Regions from separate parts of the Thalassotalea fusca genome, predicted to be linked through region 3. Evidence: riboswitches for the same ligand, from Rfam matches in the RefSeq annotation. Region 3 holds a riboswitch; each other region holds the start of a gene.

Region 1 (4,418 bases), on a different contig from region 3:
AAAATGAATATCCATTTCTCTGGCTACATGCGTTGTTTGTTCAGACGCTTCACCAGTAATAAATGCGTCAATGCCCTGTTCTGCCGCCAAATCGATATAACCTTGTCCACCACCGGTACACCATGCAACGGTCTTGATTGACTTATTAGATGGTGGCGCTATGTGTAAACACTCTCTTGCAAGTACTGAGTCGATTTTGGTTTTAAGTTCATCGCCTGTCAGCGCTTTAGCGAAACTTCCTTGCAAAGACACACAGAGCTCATTACCTATTTCCAGTGGGTTAATATCACCAATGTTTAATCGTCTTGCCAATTGTACATTGTTGCCAAGTTCTTCATGTATATCTAAAGGCAAATGATAAGCAAACAAGCTGATGCCGTTATCAATCAACGCTTTTATACGTTGATACTTCATGCCACGAATAACATATGATTCGTTTTTCCAAAAATAACCATGATGTACGACCAAAGCATCAGCCTCGCGCGCAATTGCGGCTTCTATAAGTGATTGCGTTGCCGTTACCCCTGTTACTACTTTATTGATCGTGCCTTTGCCTTCTATTTGAAGACCATTGGGACAAAAGTCTTTGATCCTGTTTGGTGAAAGTAACGCATTTAATTCACGTTCAAAAACGGATAATTTCATGATATTTCCTGTAATGATTCTCATGTATGCTCGGTTTTCAGTAAGACTATGCTCCGGCGACACATGAGTGATAATTTATTTATTTTTATTAGAGCGTGTTGACCTTTGCTGTTCATTTTTGCAGCTGACAGTTTGGCATTTAGACTAGGCAGAGCCTTCGTCGTGTAGTTATTCTCCTCCAGTAAGGCGATAACACAGTATAAATGCCAAACGGGCGCTGCCCGAAGGGTTCAATTGAGCGCGCTTTGCTCATTGTTGCTCGATTTTTACGTAGAACAACTATGCTACAAACCGAGCGCCGCGATCAAAGCACGCTCAAGTTGAACAAAAATTTGTACCTCAAAGATCAACACGCTCTAGTAGCAAATGAGTTTAATAATTTCTAATTTGCTGTGAAGATGGCTCAAGGAAGATTTATATGCATGGATACAACCAACAAGGTCAGTATTGGGATTTGCTGTATAGTTATATGGTATTAGCTGAACATGGTAAGATGCGTAAGGCGGCTGGCGCCTTGAGTGTCAGTACGTCAACGTTAAGCAGGCGTATGGAGAAGCTTGAACTAGTATTGAACATTTCACTTTTTAGAAGACACCCCGATGGTATTGTTCTGACAGAGGAAGGTCGACAACTCGCTGAGCATTGTAAAACGTTAGATAGTAATCTAACGGATATTATCCAATCAATTCGACATTACAATTCAAGTTCACCCAAGATTATTCGTTGCTCTATTGTTGCTGATATCGCAAGGTTTATTGTGCTGCCTCATTTACAAGAATTTTATCGAGACAACGCTAATGTGATGATCGAAATTGATACTGCGATGCAACTCGTGGATTTGGTCAGTGAAGATTGGGATTTGGCGATTCGTTTTTCCCGCCCTGAAAAAGGCGCCTTGGTAGTCAAACGACTAGCGTCGACAAGAATTAGTCTTTACCGGCACAAAGATATGGAAATTGATTTACAGGTGCCCATCCCTTTCATTGGCTGGCACATAAGAGATGCCGACTTTCTCCCCAACAAATTGATTCAAAATGTAGGTAATTGGCACGAAGCTCTAAGGGTTTCAGATTTTTCTGAAGCCTTAGCAGCAATGCAGGCAGGAATTGGCACTGGGTTTATGCCGGATTATGTCGCACGTCAACTCAATGAGTATGTTCCTGTAGCGTTACCCAATACTAATCAGCTAGTCAATATCTGGCTGGTTGTACGTGAGGCTTCTTCACGTCAGCCTCACGTTAGGAAGTTTATGCAATTTATCGACGATATATTGCATCAACACAATGGGTTGAATTTGAACTAACCACGCGAACATGAGTTGTGTTGGTTAAATAGCGCGATTGGTAATCGCGCAACTTTCCCATTTTAAGCGATGAAAATTTCTTCAACGGCGTACGTAAGATCTGCTGGCAGCTCATATTGACAGGCAACGATGTTGCTTTGTATTTGCTCCAATGATGAGACGCCAATCGCAATGTTGCTTACAATATTTCGCGATATCAGCCACGACAACGCCAAAGTGGCCATTGGTACGTCTGCTTCCATACTCAACACTTGTAACTGCTTGGCCTTTTCGAGGTTGGCCGTATTATGATATTTATCTCGCATTTGTTGACTGTAATTGCCTATGAGTGAAGAGGAGGGAATCTGGTTTGTTAAGTTTTTTCCTGCGAGAATGCCCGACGCCAATGGGCTCCAACACATTAACCCTAACCCCTTGGATTCAACAAGCGGTGACAGGTGTTTTTCGACGTAGGCACGCTCTAAAAGTGAATATTCTGCCTGCTCCAAAATTGGCGGTTCGTAGCCCATGCGCTCACAAATATCGTAGGCTGCTATGAGTTGCTCAGCCGTCCATGCACTTGTACCCCAATAAAGAATCTTGCCTTCTCGAATCAAGTCATTGAATGTTCTAATCGTTTCTTGCAGAGGTGTATTGTTGTCATAGCGGTGACAAAGAAAAATATCGATGTAGTTAGTTTGTAATTGTTTCAAGCTATTTGTGACTGACGCTCGTATGTGTTTCCGCGATAGTCCACGATCATTTACGTTGTCGCTCATAGGCCAGTAGCACTTGGTACAGATAACCAGATTGTCGCGGTTTAGCTGGCTAAACACTTTACCCATAGCGGCTTCGGCCGGACCATAGACATCGGCAGTATCGAATGTGGTGACACCATTGTCGACAGCGTATCGAATAATGCTATCGGTTTCTTTTTCATTCAATCGAATGCCAAAGTTTTTCCACCCTCCAACTGATAAGATACTCGTGTATAGACCTGAATGACCAAACTTCCTGTATTTCATAATAAATCCTAATTGAACTGTGGCAACAACAGCCGTCATGTAATGTGGAAACAGTATGAGTGGATAAATAAGCAGGCGCAACGCTCAAGATTGAAACAGCTGTTGCATGATTAGTGTAACGGCAATAGAAAAGTACTATTGCATAGCTAATTGACTATTGGTAGACAAAAAGAATTAATAGATAGGATCTATGAAAAAAAGAGAAGGCACGCAAAGATTACCGTGGGAAATTAGTCAGCAGTATGACCAAGTATAGATAAGCCCCCACTATATCTAAATTCGGTAGTTCCGCTGTCGTAGGTTTCCCCTTAGACCGGTAACTTTGCGTCACTAGTTTTCACTAGTTTTGCCCTTTTCGAGCTTTAGCGGCTCTGATAATCATTATAGGTATAAATATCTTAATGTAAACCTTTTTTGTATTTGCTTGATTAATTTCAGTATTATGCATAGCCTAGTGGTCGAATTTATTTGTCGTTCATCGTTATGGAGTGGCCGTGCTGTCTGAAAATCACGATTCATTTAATCGGATGATTAGCCGCAAACTAATCCAGTGTGTTTTGATTGCTCATTTAGTCTATGCAGCAGCGTCACAAGCTAATATTGTCGAAGACATTAGCCATAATACTGCGCATGTTGATAAATATTACACGATGAACAAAGAAATGCTGCCCTACGATGGTGTAGTTGAACTAGCGACTGCTGTAATTGCTAACCGACAGTATTATGACAAGAACACGATCGCCAAAATGTTTATCTTGTTGGCCGATACCGCTATCAACAAAGGTGCGTTAGCCAAAGCCATGCAATTTGCGCAAGACGGCTTAACGATTGAAGATATTTCGCCTGAACTTGTACTAAATCTAAAGTTAAAAATAGTTCAAGGGCATTACGCTCAAGGTAAATTTCATCAAGCAAAGCAACTATCGATAGAAGCGGTGGCGCTTTCCAGAGAGCTAGATAGTGCACTTTATCGTCTACTTGCCCTTAGTTATCGAGCTATGACTAACGCATTGGTTGGCGAGCATGCGTTAGCTTTTGCCGACTTGCAAGAAGTGGACGACTTATTAAAGGCACATCAAGAATTTTCGGAACACATTGAAGTTATCGAAATTTTAGCATTGTCTCGATTTTATTTAGAGGACTTCGACTCAGCGATCACTTTGTACAATCGCGTGCTCAAGTTGCGCTATGACCTCAATATGAAGCAAAACGTCGAAAAAACTTATTATAGTCTGGCAACTACGTACCTTATGTCGGACCGACTTGAGGATGCATATAACGGCTATTGGGAAGCAAAAAAATACGCAGAACTTGCTGATGCACCCATTCGGCTTGCCTACGCACACTTAGGACTAGGACAGGTGCTGCACCGCATGAACAATTATCAAGAAGCACAACAGGAACTTGTGCAGGCGGAAGCTTTGTTCTCGGTTGAAAACTTATCAAAGCCGTATTTAGATACTCTG
Region 2 (4,418 bases), on a different contig from region 3:
TCGAGTTATGAAGAAGCAATGGCCGGTTTGGAAGATAACATGACAGTTATTTCAGGCGGGTTTGGTTTGTGTGGTATTCCAGAGAACCTCATTGCAGAGATAAAGCGCAAACAAACTAAAGGATTAACCGTTGTATCAAACAACTGTGGTGTAGATGATTTTGGATTGGGTATTTTACTGCCTGATCGTCAAATCAAAAAGATCATTGCTTCTTATGTCGGTGAAAACGCTGAATTTGAGCGTCAAATGATGAGCGGTGAATTGGAAGTTGAATTAACACCTCAAGGCACACTGGCCGAAAAAATGCGCGCTGGTGGTGCAGGTATTCCAGCATTCTTTACAGCAACGGGATACGGAACTTTAGTTGCCGAAGGCAAAGAAGAACGTGAGTTTGACGGTCGTAAATATATTCTAGAACCATCAATTACTGGCGATTTTGCTATTGTAAAAGCGTGGAAAGCCGACCGTTTTGGTAACCTCGTTTATCGTAAAACCGCACGTAACTTCAATCCGATGGCTGCCACTGCTGGTAAAATTACGGTAGTTGAAGTAGAAGAAATCGTTGAACCAGGAGAACTAGATCCTGATCAAATTCATACGCCAGGTATTTACGTTGATCGTCTTATCCAAGGCACTTTCGAAAAACGCATAGAACAAAGAACAATTCGTTCGTAAGGAGGTTACCAATGGCTTTATCAAGAGAACAACTTGCGCAGCGTGTAGCACAAGAGCTACAAGACGGATATTACGTCAACTTAGGCATTGGCATTCCGACGTTAGTAGCTAACTATGTGCCACAAGGTATGGAAGTTATGCTGCAGTCTGAAAATGGCCTATTAGGTATGGGAGAATTCCCAACAGAAGAGACCATAGACGCAGATCTTATTAACGCTGGTAAACAAACAGTTACTATGGCCACAGGCGCTTCTATTTTTGATTCCGCGGAATCATTTGCCATGATCAGAGGCGGACACGTCGACTTAACAGTACTTGGTGCTTTTGAAGTAGACGTTCATGGTAATATCGCTTCCTATATGATTCCGGGAAAGCTTATCAAAGGTATGGGCGGCGCCATGGACCTAGTTGCTGGTGCAGACAATATTATTGTGACAATGACGCATGCGTCTAAACATGGCGAATCAAAGTTGCTCAGCAATTGTACTTTACCACTTACAGGAAAAGGTTGTATTAAGAAAGTACTGACTGACCTAGCCTTTATCGAAATTAAAGACGGTAAATTCCATTTACTAGAGCGTGCTCCTGGCGTTTCAGTGGAAGAAATAGTTAAGCTTACTGAAGGTGAGCTTGTTGTGCCTGATGTTGTACCAGAAATGCAATTTTAGTGAATAATCTTCTGTCATTAGCAAAAATGCTAATGACAGAAATCAGTTAAAATTACAAAGTATTGACAAATCAGTTAGTTAATATTGATAAGTTAACAACAATTCCTCGCTAATTTCTGCAATTTAATATTTTACCCACCTACCATACTCTGTTGATATTTAAGTAAAATAAAATAACCTGCCTTCATAGAAAATAGATAAAATGTCCATACCCTTGCATTTAACATGGTAATTTCGCATACTAGAGTTCGACAAAGAAAAGGCAAAGTACGCGAAAACGTACGACGCAAAACCACCGGTCTAAGGTTTAAACATATTATGTTGGACTATGACAGCGGAGTTACCGAGTTAATAGGTACGTCCTGTGGTTTTTTCTTTTTTTAACTAATTTAAGATTTAAGGTTATTAAAATGAAAAAATTATTATTAGCATCTACCCTTACAGTTTTGACATTGACGTCATCCGTTTATACACCGAAAGCAGAAGCAAGTAACATTGCGCAAAGCGTATGTGAATATGTAGCTGCCGACGATAAAAAACGTATGCGTACATTTTTGAAAACGAATAAACTGAAAATTCGTAAGATTTTTAAGAGTATTCAATGTAATGGGCAGAACTTACTGGAGTTTGCATCAGCAAGAGGTTCAAACGAAACGGGTACTTTAATCATAGGTAAATTACCTAAGAAAGTAGTTTCAGAAAATCTTGCGCTAATCCAGTCTGGATCGCAACCTTTGATAGAAGCTGCCAACGCACGCGTGAGTAGCTAAACATTATTAACAGGTAGACGTTAATATTAATGTTTTACAAGTTAATAATTCTTCTGTCTTTAAAAAACCAGCATTTATGCTGGTTTTTTTTTGCCACAAAATCACAAGTAGTGAAACTTACATTTTTTGATTACAATGTAACTAAGTATAAAATCTAATAAAAACCCACCAGTGAATGACAAGAAAACGTAATAACACTCATGCAAGCAATGCACTAGTACTTACTGGAGGGGGCGCACGTGCCGCTTATCAAGTTGGGGTATTATCGGCGATAGCTAAATTTATGCCTCGCCATCATGCTACACCGTTTCCTATCATCTGCGGTACATCGGCTGGTGCCATCAATAGTACTGCCTTGGCATGTTATGCATCGTGTTTTCATTTAGGCGTTAAAAAGCTAGAGTGGGTGTGGAAAAACCTTAAAACCCATCATGTATATCATAGCGACACTATGCGAGTTTTCGGTCACATTGGCCGTGGTATGTTGGCAAGTTTTCAGGCAGATTACGCGAATAGAAAATCGAGAAGTCTCCTAAACAACGAGCCATTACGACGACTACTTAATGACGTCATAGATTACAATCGAATTGACAACAATATTATTAAAGGCTATTTAGACGCTGTTTCAGTTACCGCATCAAGTTATAGTAGCGGGAATTCCATTAGCTTTTATCAGTCCAAAAGCTCGATCTCTCCGTGGTTTCGCGCAAAAAGACGCGGCCAGCCTAGCCAACTGACAAATGAACACCTGTTAGCATCGGCAGCTATTCCGCTCGTGTTTCCTTCCGTAAAAATCCAACGGGAACATTTAGGTGATGGTTCTATCCACCAGCTGTCGCCATTAAGTCCGGCTATTCATCTTGGTGGTAGAAAGCTATTCATCGTGGGTGTCGAACAACCAAAAGAGCCATTACATGCGCGAGAAAACAACCCTCACCCTCCGACGGCTTCAACAGTAGCTGGTCACTTACTTGATGGTATATTTTCTGATACTTTACAAAGTGATTTAGAACGGATGCATCGCATTAACCAAACGTTAGAGCAGCTGCCTACCGATTATAAGAAAAGCCATGAAGGGCTCAAAAGGATAGATTCATTCTTGATTAACCCTAGCCATGATTTCAATGCAATGGCGGTAGAATACTTTAATGACCTTCCCATACCGATTAAAGTCTTACTTCGTACTTTCGGAATAACAAACGATTCCGAAAGTAGTATTATTAGCTACCTACTATTTGAAAAAAACTATTGTAAACAGCTCATTAAGCTCGGGTTTGAAGATGCAATGGCAAGAGAATCAGCAATTAGAAAGTTTATCGAGCTTTAAGAAGAGTTATTACCAAACTTACCTCAATTACACTCGTTTTGGTTTTGGGCTATGATTAAATGAACTTAAACACAAGGGGAAATATATGGAATTTATAGAAGGATTTGTACTTGCAGTGCCAACAGCCAATAAATCTGAATACATTCAACATGCAAAAGATTCAGCGCAAGTGTTTAAGGATCATGGCGCATTAAGATTAATAGAATGCTGGGGCGAAGATGTCCCCGAAGGTAAAGTCACTTCGTTTCCTATGGCCGTAAAATGCAAAGATGATGAGACTGTTGTGTTTTCTTGGATAGTCTGGCCTAGTCGTGACATTCGTGATGCTGGTATGCAGAAAGTGATGGAGGATCCTAGACTCACTGATGTTCCTATGCCGTTTGATGGTAGTCGTATGATTTTCGGCGGCTTTCAGATGGTCGTTGATGAATAGACGGCAATTAATCATTTATTGAGCTTCTTGAAATTAAAATACTGCGTTTAATTTTAGTAAAGTTCAACTGGGCGAGTTCGATTACGCCGAACTCGCAATACACTCCACTTCAACTTTAGCACCTAGCGCTAACCCATTCGCACCAAACGCACTTCTCGCGGGGTAAGGTTGTTCAAAATAACTAATATAAACTTCATTAAACGCCTGCCACTCGCTAATATCTGCAAGCATAACGGTGCACTTTACCAGATATCCCATTGACATACCGTGCGCGGCGAGTGTTGATTTAATGTTATTCATCGTTTGCTTTGCTTCCGCTCGAATACCACCCGTGACCAATTTCCCTGTAGTCTTATCCACACCAATTTCTCCAGACAAGAAAACAAGTTCCCCTACTCTCACAGCTTGAGAAAATGGCAGATTACTACTTTTGTGGTGATTATCATTCAAGAATTCAACGTGTTTATCTTGGTAAGCACTGCAAGGCCAAGATGACATGTTAAACGCTATGATGAAGTAAACGAACTGAACAAACCTCATAATGT
Region 3 (4,418 bases):
AACTTAGTTGCTTGGGTTCCTTTGCCACTACCGTCAATACCTTCAATTGTTATTAATTTGCCTTTCATTCGTCACTCGACACGTATTTATAATTTCATTTTTTTGGGCTATTTACTCTCTTGATAACCGCAACCAAACAGTAATCGTGAGCAAACAGTCCAATAATGGAAACAAACGACAAATCATTTCAAATGGTCTTAAACCAATCGCTATAAAACGGGGAGATTTATCGTGCTTTTTTTAAGAGTTGGCATGGTAATTCATTGCATATGGCAATGCAATGAATTACCAACTGTGAGTCAATTGTACCGTTTAAAATGACTTAATTTCTGCGTCTGATTGGTTGAAGATAAATCGGTTAATTTTACCACATTGCGCCATGTGATTATTCGACGCATAAGGAATCCCTTGTTGTGAAATGTCAGACTCCCAACCCTGACCGTTTTTGACAAAGGCCTTAAGTTCGAACCAGCCATTCGCCGTTCTATCACAATCCATATCCACATCTAGCATCCAGTAATGTGCGCCCCAAACATTGAGGGGTTCTTCACCATAACCATCAACGGCAACCGTTTTCTTCTCTCCCCAATTTATCGGCCACAAATCGATAGTCCAGTCTAGCGGTGTTCCTTCAGCGGCACTCGATTGGTTTATTTGAGCTCCATACCAGTCAAGGTAACTGTCTCCTACTTTCCACGGTGATGTTGTCGCATTTTTAAGGTTGCGATGCTTAATGGGGATTGCACACAAAAAGTTAGTGATAGTGCACTCTAGGCCCATATGCTGACGAGCATAGTCATGGTCAATACCACCACGCACGAACATATCTTGCCCACTTTGGGTATTGGCCGAAATAAATACCACTGTCCGTTGCCAACCGTCACTAGGTGGAACAATTTGACTAGTTTTAGCACCTTGATGAATCGCCAATGCCTGCCAAGCAGCTAAATTAGTATCAATTGTTCCGTTAGCGCTCACTTCAACCGTATCTCCTGAACATGAATTGCCATCTTCACTGAGTTGTCCGTTAAGCACATTACAATAAATCCCCGGTGCCATGTCCGTTACAAGCGAAACAGACATAGTACTATCCTCTTTATTTATAGCGACAAAACCAGCACTACCTCGCCCAAATGCAATTTGGTTATTACCATTGTCCCACCAATTGGTCACTGTCCAGTTATCTGCGGTATTATTTCTAAAATCAACTGCGCCAGCGATATACTGCCATCGATGTTCACACTGCCAATCTTGCGCAAAACACATGAGTTGACCATTGTTATGGACGGGTACATCAGGCGCACCAGCATCAGTATCGTTATGAAATGCAAAACTCGACATTACCTTCGGATAGCCATACGGATAAGCTAACATGAACACATTCGCTAATTCGTATAAACGACCATCTTCAAAGGTCACTACGTTACCAGCACCGCCATGCCCTCGCTGATTATCGTGATTATCAACAAACACCACCGCATTGTAGCTAGGCATAAACCCCCAGCTTTCGCCGAATGTTTTCAACCAAGCGAGCTTCCCTTGTTTGAACGTTTCCCCTAACTTGGTTGAGTACTTAAACTCGGTAACTAAACCCGTACTAAGGTATTCACTGGCACTTATCGCTTCTCCTCCTTGGTCGATCACTTCCTGAAAGACCAAAGGTGTTCCATTGACTTTTGCCAGCACAGCTTGGATATCTTCAACTGCCATGTGTTTTGAGGCATCTAAACGAAAACCCGCGACACCAATGGACAATAAATCGTTCAGGTAACCTGCTAGTGTATCCTGTACATAAAATGAGCTAGTGTTTAAGTCTGCCAAACCAACTAATTCGCAGTTTTGCACTTGCCAGCGGTCGCCATAATTATTGATTGCACAAGTGTCATGAAAATCCCATGGGCTGTAGTCTGGAAATGATTTTTGACCATACGAACTTCCCGATACCCCCGTTCCACTTCCCGCAGCCATATGATTAATAACAGCGTCTACGTATATGTCTACGCCAACGCCTTTACAGCGAGTGACCATGTCAACAAATTCCGCTCGCGTACCGCCTCGACTGGTTAGTTGATAACTAACAGGCTGATACCTTGTCCACCATGCATCACCTTGAATATGTTCATTAGGTGGTGATACCTGAACCGCTGCAAATCCATTTGGCCCAAGATTACTTTCACATTCTTTTGCAACATCAGACCATTGCCACTCAAACAGATGGACAAATGTAGTCGGTTGCGAAGCCGCCTGCACTTGAATGCTTCCGACCGTGACCAGTAAAGCGCCTACCAGAGGGCTCAGTATTGTTGTTTTTTTCATATAATTCCCGCTTAGTTATTGTTGTTAAATTATTGTTACCCCTCATATCATCGAACAAAAAAACAACAATTCCAGCACTGAATAGTGTGAATACGTATGTAGCCGCACACAGTTGACTATGAAATGGGATAGAGTGAAATTGGAGGAGTCAATTTCTCAGTTGACGTAGCAAGCTGGCTCTAATGCATATACATATATCTATCGACTTGCCAAAAACTTCTCAAAATTTTCAGTAATTACAAACACAAAAACAGTTTTTAGTTTACAAGTTTTGTACTTTACGTTACGCTGACAAAAATTTGTAAAAGGCAAGTATGGCGAAATCCATATACGCAAAGCTTCCGACCTAAGGTGAAAACTATGGTAGCGGGGTTGCTGAAAAATTGAACTCACCAAGTTTTCTTGCCTTATTAATCAACTACATCACATTAGTTACTACTGCTGAATATAGCTATTGGATGTTTGAATTGAGACAAGGAAATTGCACATGAAAACGGGTTCATTTCGATTAGTTACTAGCGCGATAGTATTAAGCACTCTGTTCGCGACACAAGCAAATGCCAGCTTAGTAACCTCTTCAAAACACGAGCAAAACTCCGACGAACGTTTGAGCTATTACCTTTCGGGTATGGAAAACAACAATATTTTAGCCGCTGAAAATTCAGTGCTAAATATCCCTATCGATCTAAACCACCAATTTAACAGTAATTACGTTGTCTACAGCGACAATGACACGATTTCAGGACAAGTAAAAAACAATGTCCTTACGCTAAACATTGAAGAAGTGTCGAAAGATACGACAGTAAGTGTTTCACTCGTTAGTGACGATGAGTCGCGTAAAACTGCGTTTAGTCTTGTTGTCAATGTTTTGGACCAACCGACCTTTGCAATGCCTAACTATGCAATTGCGCTTAACGAAGATGCTGAACTTTCTTCTGCTTTATCGGGCGCGTCTATATTAAATATCGACAACGGCGGTATTTACTCCAACGGCAGTATCGATGAATTTTCGCCGTTTTCGCAAAAATCTTCGAGTTCATATGCAACGGCAAGTAGATCAAATGGAAAGGATAATGCCAGTGGTTACATTGCTTATGCCGGTTCAAAGATGCCCGCTTTAACACCAGATATGTTTAGCATTGAAATGTACTTACCATCATCCAATGGTGATATGAGTAATAATCAACTCAACGATCCAAAAGAAGCGATCATTGCGGCATTCAAAAAAGTAGCTGCACAACACCAAAGAAACAACGCGCCAACTATTACTGTTGCTGGAAGCCCACCTCCACAGGGTGCAGAAGAAGGCAATGACAATACGAATGGTTCGGATGAACAAAACAATGAACAAGTAGCACAGCAAGAAAATACTTCGCCAAACACCCATAATGCAGGTGACCCAGAAGGTACTGAGCCAAACTCTCCTACAGGTGATGATAACGAAGAGTTCACCGCTAATAACGACGGTGATTCAGAAAATGAAGGTGAAAACTCGCCGTTTGTAACACCAACCCCGGCTAATGAGAATGCAGAACTTATCGTCGCACAAACAACGGTAACTGAAATCCCAGAGCCTGCTACCTCTGCAATATTTGCTCTTGCACTTGCGGGGCTGGTTACTCGACAAAAATTAAAAAAACAGTCTATTTAGTATTTCTCTCTACTTCCATCGAAAGATGATTTTAAACAGGAGTTATTAACTCCTGTTTTTTTTCATTTAGAAGTATAAAGGTTTTGTTTTCCTCCCTTTTTTGCGCAGTCGGAAACAAAATGTAATACATTCCCCGTAGCATATTTTCATCTGGCGCTTTATGCTTTGCAGATTGAACTGATTCGCCTTTCTTACCATTCTTTGTGAAGCATGGCATAAGAGCCGATGATTTAACGGAATAATGTCAGATAGAGGACAAAATGGATAATAACAATCAAACGTCTCTGGCGATCAGCCTTTGCGCCTTACTTTTTGCCAGCCCTGGCATCGCGAAGAAAACTGATACGCAAAACTTAACTTTTAACAAATCCACGTTGAAAGCCGACGTTGCATTAAGTGGACACACAATGTGGTTACATAACGATAATGCAGCTAAGCACTTGCTTATTGC

What was found. Region 3 has a riboswitch for cyclic di-GMP ahead of ACSLUK_RS10300 (PEP-CTERM sorting domain-containing protein). Riboswitches for the same ligand answer to the same signal wherever they lie in the genome.
Region 1: linked by a shared signal. The riboswitch ahead of ACSLUK_RS03585 (aldo/keto reductase) and the one ahead of ACSLUK_RS10300 (PEP-CTERM sorting domain-containing protein) in region 3 are both predicted to bind cyclic di-GMP.
Region 2: linked by a shared signal. The riboswitch ahead of ACSLUK_RS17590 (DUF3718 domain-containing protein) and the one ahead of ACSLUK_RS10300 (PEP-CTERM sorting domain-containing protein) in region 3 are both predicted to bind cyclic di-GMP.

Annotation. Positions count from the first base shown of each region.
Region 1 is NZ_JBQRUN010000002.1:287,546-291,963, reverse strand. It holds gene ACSLUK_RS03595 (Nif3-like dinuclear metal center hexameric protein) at 1-645, opposite strand, end outside; gene ACSLUK_RS03590 (LysR family transcriptional regulator) at 1,064-1,948, shown strand; gene ACSLUK_RS03585 (aldo/keto reductase) at 2,011-2,952, opposite strand; cyclic di-GMP riboswitch class I at 3,231-3,313, opposite strand; gene ACSLUK_RS03580 (tetratricopeptide repeat protein) at 3,447-4,418, shown strand, end outside.
Region 2 is NZ_JBQRUN010000020.1:40,307-44,724, reverse strand. It holds gene ACSLUK_RS17600 (CoA transferase subunit A) at 1-675, shown strand, start outside; gene ACSLUK_RS17595 (3-oxoacid CoA-transferase subunit B) at 687-1,343, shown strand; cyclic di-GMP riboswitch class I at 1,595-1,691, shown strand; gene ACSLUK_RS17590 (DUF3718 domain-containing protein) at 1,754-2,113, shown strand; gene ACSLUK_RS17585 (patatin-like phospholipase family protein) at 2,289-3,440, shown strand; gene ACSLUK_RS17580 (DUF1428 domain-containing protein) at 3,526-3,873, shown strand; gene ACSLUK_RS17575 (RidA family protein) at 3,955-4,413, opposite strand.
Region 3 is NZ_JBQRUN010000007.1:28,267-32,684, reverse strand. It holds gene tmk (dTMP kinase) at 1-68, opposite strand, end outside; gene ACSLUK_RS10305 (alpha-amylase) at 313-2,316, opposite strand; cyclic di-GMP riboswitch class I at 2,614-2,696, shown strand; gene ACSLUK_RS10300 (PEP-CTERM sorting domain-containing protein) at 2,804-3,967, shown strand; gene ACSLUK_RS10295 (FG-GAP repeat domain-containing protein) at 4,228-4,418, shown strand, end outside.